2 regions of the Leisingera sp. M658 genome follow, and region 2 is predicted to be linked to the other one. Evidence: riboswitches for the same ligand, from Rfam matches in the RefSeq annotation. Region 2 holds a riboswitch; the other holds the start of a gene.
What was found. A riboswitch is a leader RNA that binds a small molecule or an ion and turns the genes downstream of it on or off. The one in region 2 is predicted to bind cobalamin.

Region 1: it holds a riboswitch for cobalamin, as region 2 does, so the genes downstream of both, K3724_RS05340 (ABC transporter substrate-binding protein) here and K3724_RS16290 (TonB-dependent siderophore receptor) in region 2, are expected to answer to the same signal.

Annotation. Positions count from the first base shown of each region.
Region 1 covers NZ_CP083546.1:1,055,657-1,059,868, forward strand. The annotation lists partial or broken gene K3724_RS23955 (ABC transporter substrate-binding protein) at 1-765, opposite strand, end outside; gene K3724_RS05335 (DeoR/GlpR family DNA-binding transcription regulator) at 951-1,730, shown strand; cobalamin riboswitch at 1,840-2,032, shown strand; gene K3724_RS05340 (ABC transporter substrate-binding protein) at 2,174-3,184, shown strand; gene K3724_RS05345 (iron ABC transporter permease) at 3,181-4,212, shown strand, end outside.
Region 2 covers NZ_CP083546.1:3,316,710-3,320,921, reverse strand. The annotation lists gene rpsA (30S ribosomal protein S1) at 1-870, shown strand, start outside; cobalamin riboswitch at 1,474-1,683, shown strand; gene K3724_RS16290 (TonB-dependent siderophore receptor) at 1,839-3,722, shown strand; gene K3724_RS16285 (ABC transporter substrate-binding protein) at 3,726-4,212, shown strand, end outside.

The DNA of each region.
Region 1 (4,212 bases), 2.1 Mb from region 2:
GCGGCTTGCCGCAATCATAGGCCAGATCCGGGTTCACCCCCGCCGCAGGATCGGCGTAGCATTCCGCGGAATAGGGCGGGAACTCCACGAATTCACCGTCGTATTTGGCTGGCGCCCAGTGCGGCACATATACCCACAGGACAATCGGGTCCTGGCGCTGATAGGCGGATTCCAGTTCGGCAAACAGTGCGGCGTCGGTGCCTGCGTGAACCACTTCAAATTCCAGCTCCAGCGCCTCGACGCGTTCCTCGTCAAAACCGCCCCAGGTGACCGGGCCGCCGACATAGCGCCCGTAGGGCGAGGTTTCCGCAGTTGCGAATTCCTCGGCGCAGTCCTTCAGCGCCTGCCAGTCGGGCAGGCCGGGGCAGCGGTCTTTCATATAGGGGGGTACCACCATTCCTCGATCGCCATCAGTCCGGTTTCGCCGGCATTGACAACTTTGCCCGAAGCGGTTGCGTCGTCCAGCGCCTCGCGCCCGGTGGTCTCCCAGATTTCCATCGCCAGATGCAGATCGCCGGTCTTCAGCCCGGCAAACTGCGCGATATAGTCTGCCTGGACATATTCGATGTTATACCCTGCCTCCTGCAGGATGCTGCCCATGATCTTGGTGTTGATCAACTGGCCGGACCAGTCGTGCAAGGTCAGTTTAATGGGGTCGGAGGACTCGGCGGCCCAGGCGGATGAAGCGGAAACGGCGGCTGTCAGCGCCACGGCTCCCAAAGCGTTGAAGTTTCTCAGCATAAGGAATTCCCTGATATGTGGCATTTTGTGCGATTCTTGGCGTCGGCTGTTATGATGGTGCGGCGATTGTGCCGATCAGTCAATAAAAAACCACAATAAGCCACAATCACCTCGAGGAAAGTGCGTTTTGAGGCGAACAGGCGCGGTATCCGAGGCCTCATGTGTTGTTTTTTGTGGCTTTCTGGCGTAGCAACACAACAGGAGGCCCAATGACCAAAAGCCGCAAAACCACCAATCAGCGCGAAGAGGAAATCCTGCGGGCGCTGCAGCAGGCAGGCGGGTCCTGCCGGGTCAGCTATCTGGCCGGCAGGCTGGGTGTGTCCAATGAAACCATCCGGCGCAATATCCGCACGCTGGAGGATGCCCAAGCGGTCCGCAAGGTGCACGGCGGGGTGCATCTGGTTGAAGATGTGAACGAGCTGCCGCTGCAAAACCGGATGGACACACACGCCTCAGAAAAGCAGCGTCTGGCCATCGAGGTTGCCAAGACCATCAGCGACGGGGATTCGGTCTTTTTGGATGTCGGCTCCACCACCGCTTATGTGGCGCAGGAGCTGCGGCAGCGGTCGAACCTCTTTGTGGTGACCAATTCCGTGCTGGTGGCACATGCGCTGGCATCGCGCAACAACAACCGGGTGTTTCTGGCGGGCGGCGAGCTGCGCCCGCATGACGGCGGTGCTTTCGGGGCCGAAGCGCTGGATCTGGTGCGGCGGCTGAACGTGCAGTTTGCCATCTTTTCGGCCGGGGCGATCAATGCCGAACTGGGCTTTATGCTGCATGATCTCGAAGAGGCAAACCTGGCCCGTGTCGCGGCGGCCAATGCGCAGGTCCGGATTGTTGTGGCCGATCATGACAAGTTCAACAAGCGCGCACCGGTGTCGGTCGGCAAGGATACAAAATTCGAGGTCTTCTATACGGACGCGCAGCCGCCGCAGGCCATCAAGGACATGCTCAAGGCGATGGATACCGATCTGATCGTGGTTGAATAACCGGGCAGGGCCGTCATCCGGACAAGACGCAGCCCAGTTGCTCTGGCTGCGCCCGGTTTGCAGAATTCCCTCTGCATCAAAACTTTTTCTTGCCGCAACGAAAGGGATGCGCTACCCGCGCTTTACCGGTCCCGAAAGGGCTAAGAGGGAATCCGCGGTGCCTGCCGGCGCCAAACGGAACTGCCCCCGCAACTGTAGGCGGCGAGAGCTGTGCCATGACGTCACTGGACCAAACGGTCCGGGAAGACGGCACAGTCATTGACCCGCCAGTCAGGAGACCTGCCGGTGAAAACCGAAAGACACCGGGCGGGGTTGTCCGGGGAGGTTGCCGGTAAGATGCGCCGCCGTTTTCCGGTGCCGCAAGCGGGGGCCAGACCCTCAGCCTTACCGGTCAATGCCCTTTCACCCGTTCTCCGGTCATTGACACATGGAGATCGAATATCATGTTTTTGCGTTCCGGCCTGATCGGCCTTTCCTTCATCGCTGCCGCACAGGCTGCGGCGGCCGGCGAAACCTTTCCGCTGACCATAGAAAACTGCGGCCAGTCGGTCACCTTCGAGGCGCCGGCAGCGTCTTCGGTAACGGTTGGCCAGGCGGCGACCGAAGTGCTTTATGCGCTGGGGCTGGGCGATAAGGTGCTGGGCACCTCGGTCTGGTTCAACGACGTGCTGCCCGAATACGCAGACATGAATGCCAAGATCGACCGTCTGGCCGACAACGACCCAAGCTTTGAAAGCGTCGTGGCAAAACGCCCCGGTCTGGTGGCAGCGCAATACGAATGGCACGTCGGCCCCGAAGGCGTCGTAGCCAAGCGCGAGCAGTTTCATGACCTCGGCATTCCGACCTATGTGATGCCCGCCGATTGCGTCGGCAAGGACAACACCACCGGCGGTGACGGCACCCGCACGCAGATGTTCACCACCGGCAGCCTGTATCAGGGGATCGAAGAACTGGCGGCGATCTTTGGCGAGGCTGAAAAGGGCGCCGAACTGGTTGCCGATTACAAGGCGCGCGAGGCTGCGGCGGTTGCCAAGGCGCAGCAGGTCGCGCTGGAAGATGCCTCTGCCGTGTTCTGGTTCTCGTCGCCCGAGATGGAAAGCGACCCGTTTGTGGCCGGCCAGAAGGGCGCGCCAGGCTACATGATGCAGCAGCTGGGCCTGCGTAATGTCGTTGAGACCGACGAGGAATGGCCGACAGTCGGCTGGGAGACCATCGCCAAGGCCAATCCGACGGTGATTGTGATTGCCCGCATGGACCGCCGCCGCTTTGCCGCGGATGACTATGAAAAGAAGCTGGACTTCCTGCGCAATGATCCGGTGGCGAGCCAGATGGATGCAGTCAAGAACAACCGTATCGTTGTGATGGACGCCCAGGCGATGGATGCCACCATCCGTGCCATTCCGGCGCTGGAGGATCTGGCTGCTGAACTCAGCGTGATCGGCACCAGCCAGTGAGTGCAGCCGCTGCAATCACATGGCAGGGCGTCAAGGGCGCGTGCCTGGCCTTGCCGGTGCTGATTGCGGCGGTTCTGGCAGGCGCAATGATCGGGGAAACCGCGCTTGCGCCTGACCTTGTGCTGTCGGTTCTGGCCAATAAGCTGGCCGGGGCAGGGCTGCCGGTTGATCCGATAGATCAAGGCATTATCTGGAGTTACCGGCTGCCGCGTGCGCTTGTGGCGGGGGCCTGCGGGGCGGCGCTGGCGGTGGCGGGCGTGGTGCTGCAGGCCCTGCTGCGCAATGCGCTGGCAGACCCCTATATCCTGGGCATTTCCGCCGGCGCCTCGACCGGGGCGGTTGCGGTGACCATTGCAGGGCTTGGCGGCGGTGCGCTGTCGTTGTCCTTTGGGGCTTTTAACGGCGCGCTGCTGGCCTTTGGCTTTGTTGCCGTTCTGGCCCGGGCCGCCGGGGCCGGCGGCAGCCGCGCTGCGGCAGCGCAAATCGTGCTGGCCGGTATTGCAGGCTCGCAGCTGTTCAACGCGCTGACGGCCTTCATCATCGCCAAATCCGCCAACGCCGATCAGGCCCGCGGCATCATGTTCTGGCTGATGGGCAATATGGGCGGGGTGCGCTGGCCGGACGTGTGGCTGGCAGTGCCGCTGGCGCTGGCGGGCTGGGTCGTCTGCCGGTTCCATGCGCGGGCGCTGGATGCCTTTACCTTTGGCACCGATTCAGCAGCCTCGCTGGGCATTCCGGTGCGGCGGGTGCAAGTTATCCTGATCTTTGCCACCGCGCTGACCACAGCGGTGATGGTGTCGATTGTCGGCTCGATCGGCTTTGTCGGCCTGGTGATCCCGCATGCGGCGCGGTTCCTGGTTGGTCCCGGGCATCGCAGGCTGATGCCGGCCGCGGCGCTGACCGGGGCGGTGTTCCTGATTGGCGCAGACATCGTGTCCCGGATCATAATCCCTGGCCAGGTGCTGCCCATCGGCGTTGTTACAGCCCTGATCGGCGCGCCGTCCTTTGCGGTGATCCTGGTGCGCGGA
Region 2 (4,212 bases):
TGGGATCTGGTTGGCGCCAAGTACCCGCTGTCCTCGGTCCACAAGGGCCGTGTCACCAACATCACCGATTACGGTGCATTTGTTGAGCTGGAGCCGGGCGTCGAAGGTCTGGTGCACGTCTCCGAGATGTCCTGGACCAAGAAGAACGTCCACCCGGGCAAAATCGTCTCCACTTCCCAGGAAGTCGACGTCATGGTTCTGGAAATCGACGGTGCCAAGCGCCGCGTGTCCCTGGGCCTCAAGCAGACCATGCGCAACCCGTGGGAAGTCTTCTCCGAAGCCAACCCGGAAGGCACCGAGGTCGAAGGCGAAGTCAAGAACATCACCGAATTCGGTCTGTTCATTGGTCTCGACGGCGACATCGACGGCATGGTTCACCTCTCCGACCTGTCCTGGGACGAGCGCGGTGAAGAAGCGATCCAGAACTACCGCAAAGGCGACATGGTTTCGGCCGTTGTTTCCGAAGTGGACGTCGACAAAGAGCGTATCTCGCTGTCGATCAAAGCTCTGGGCGGCGACAAGTTTGCAGAAGCGGTTGGCGGCGTGAAGCGCGGCTCGATCGTGACCGTGAACGTGACCGCGATCGAAGACGGCGGCGTTGAGGTGGAATACGAAGGCATGAAGTCCTTCATCCGCCGCTCCGACCTGGCGCGCGACCGTGCCGACCAGCGCCCCGAGCGCTTCTCGGTTGGCGACAAGGTCGACGTCCGCGTCACCAACGTCGACTCCAAGACCCGCCGTCTGGGCCTGTCGATCAAGGCACGCGAGATTGCAGAAGAGAAAGAAGCTGTGGAACAGTATGGCTCCTCGGACTCCGGCGCATCGCTGGGCGACATCCTGGGCGCCGCACTGAAGTCGGGCGACGAGTAATCTCCCCGGCCTCACGGCTGCTGAAAACGAAAGCCCCGCAGGTGTCTGCGGGGCTTTTTTTTTGGGTGGGAGGGTTGGTTCGAGCCCATTGCAGAAGTGCCGAATTCTCGCGGCACGCGTGCAGCGCGTCGGCCCGCTGCACTGCCGGAAACCGCCCGCTGCACGGTAAAAGGAAGTGCCGAGGGTTAGGCATGGTTCAGCGATGTTTTGGTGGGCAATGCCCGAAGTGCGGAGACGCCTTTCATTCACCGCGGCTGCAAACAGACAGGGCAAAAGGAAACACTTTTGACACTACTTGCAGAATGTGGACCTTCCAGTTTTCCACGGGCATTGGAAAGGAGCAATGACGGGCTTGCCTGCAATGCAAGATCTCGCTTCCTAAGTCCCGCTTGAGATTGAACAGCAGTATCGGCCGCGGTTCGGCATACTCCTTTTTTTGAACTAAAGCCGCATCCCCAGTGCTCAAAACCAAATTTCTTCACGGAGATTTTCCGGACGTAAGCCCCTAAATTCAAACATTTGTTTTTATCATTCCATCCTGAAGTCAATCCATAGAAACCTCGGTTGAGTTTGCTTCCGCTTGACAGAACAATTCCAGTTTGCCTAAGTCCCGGACATTCTGGTCCGGCTGGGAGACCACCCGGGTAAAAGGGAACACGGTGAAGTGTAGCCAACAGGCGCTGAATCCGTGACTGCCCCCGCAACTGTGAGCGGAGAGCAATGCTGCGAAATGCCACTGCCCCAAGGGGCGGGAAGGCGCGGCAAAGCTTCGACCCGCGAGTCAGGAGACCTGCCAGGATGATCACCCTATCCCGGTGCGGGGCGCGCCGTAGATAACGGATTTCCGTAGTGGTGGCAGTTTTCACCGTCTGCGGAGGCAAAGCCTTCCAAAGACCCGACCCGAATACACTGCCCGCTTGGGCAGTCACTTGGCCTGCGATTGTTGCGCGGGCCGGGAGGAATGGAATATGCGCAAGGCAAGCTTGACCCTGGCCGCGGCCCTGGCCGTCACCCCCGCAATCGCAACCGCCCAGGATCCAGAGGTCACCGACCTGGCGGAGATTATCATCTCCGGCGGCTTCACACCGGTTGAGGCCCGGAAATACGGCCGCTCCGTCTCAGTTCTGACCAGCGAAGAAATCAAAGACCGCGGCATCAGCACCGTGCAGGACGCGCTGCGTTCCGTTCCCGGCCTGATGATAAACGGCTCCGGCGACAGCTTTACCCAGGTTCGCATCCGCGGCGCCGAAGCCAATCACACGCTGATCCTGATCGACGGTGTCGAAGCCTCGGGCGGTGACAGCGAGTACATCCTGTCCGGCCTGGACACAGCCAATATCGAGCGGATCGAGGTCCTGCGCGGCCCGCAATCGGTGTTCTACGGCTCCAATGCCTCGGCCGGTGTGATCAACATCATCACCAAGACCGGCGGCATCGGCACCGAATATGGCGGCAGCGCCGAGGCGGGTTCGGACGGCTACCGGGCGTCGGCGCGGATCTCGTCACGGACCGAGCGCGGCGGCCTTTCCTTCAGCCTCGCCCATGACAATGACGACGGCTACGATGCCTCCGGCGATGGCGGCGAAGAGGACGGCATCCGCCGCAATACACTGCAGCTGAAAGGCGATTACCTCGTCACCGACCGGCTGAAGCTCGGCTTCAACGTCCGCACCTCGGATGAGCGCTATGACAGCGACAGCACCTCTTTCACTGCAACGGATGCGGCTAGCTATGTCGTGGATGATCCCACGCAATTCAGTGACCGCGATGAGCAACTGACCCAAGTCTATGCTGAACTGGACACCTTGGGCGGCCGTCTGAAGCATCGGTTGTCGCTGGAACGCACAGACTTTGACCGCTCCTTCAATGGCGGCACCCCGACCGAGACCAAGACTGAAGCAGCAAAATATCTGCTGAGCTTCGGCCTGGACGGGCAGCCGGCGGATCAGGCAGACCACCTTCTGAACGCGATGCTGGAATGGGAAGAGGACTCCAGCAGTTCCAACCCGGCCTTTGCGCGCGAAACCAATTCGATTGCCCTGGAATACCGCGGCAGCTTTGCCAATGGTCTGGATCTGCAGCTTGGGGTGCGCCACGACAACAACAGCGTATTCGAAGACGCAACCAGCTGGACGGCCAGTGCCTCTTATACCTTCGCAGGCAGCGGCGTGCGGCTGCACAGCTCTGCCGGGACAGGGATCGTGAACCCGTCTTACTTTGAGCTGTTTGCCAACAGCACATTCGGCGCCACCACCTACCTTGGCAATCAGAGCTTGCAGCCCGAAGAAAACCACAGCTTCGATTTCGGGGTCGAGGTACCGTTCCTGCAGGGGCGCGGGCTGGTCGATGTGACCTATTTTGACGAAACCCTGACGGGAGAGATCGAGAGCTACATGGTGAACGCAACCACGTTCTCCTACCGCAACCAAGCCGGGGACAGTGATCGCAAAGGTGTTGAGCTGGCAGCAAGCCTGAAAGCCACCGAATATCTCGATCTGCGCCTGTCCTACACCTATCTGGACGCCACCAACCCTAATGGCTCGGTCGAGATCCGCCGTCCGGAGCACGAGCTTCTGCTGAGTGCCACACTGGATACTTTCAATGGCCGTGGCTCTGTCACCGCAGACATCCGGCATGTGGCAGGCAATTGGGACAGCCAGTTCTTTGGCTCCTTTGCCACAGCTGAGCTGCCGGATTACACCACCGTTGATGTGGCTGCTCAGTATGAGCTGACAGATAACGTGGTGCTGAACGGGCGTGTCACCAACCTGTTCGATGAGGACTACGCGGACGTCTGGGGCTATGCCAAGCGCGGCCGCGCTGCCTATATCGGCGTAAGGGCCTCGTTCTGACCCATGCGCAGGCTGTCCGGCATAGTCCTGGTCCTTTTGTGGGCCGCCACCGGTGCTTTTGCCGGGCCGTCGCGCGTGGTGTCGATGAACCTTTGCACTGACCAGCTGGCGATGCTGCTTGCGGCACCTGGCCAGCTGGCCTCGGTCTCCTACATCGCGCGGGACACACGCGCCTCGGCTATGGCTGACGCGGCCATGGCCTATCCCGCCAACCACGGGCTGGCAGAGGAGATTTATTTGCTGCGGCCCGACCTGGTGATTGCCGGCGCCTATTCGACACCGGCCACCACGGATATGCTGCGCCGTCTTGGCGTGCCGGTGGTGGTGTTCGAGCCCGCCAGCTCGCTGCAGGATGTGCGCGCGCGCATCCTGCAGATGGGGGAGGTTCTGGGCCGTGAAGACGCGGCCCGCGCACTGCTGGCAGACTATGACCAGCAGTTGGAAACGTTCGAGTACACCGGGCCGGAGGCGCCGCGCGCCGCGCTTTATG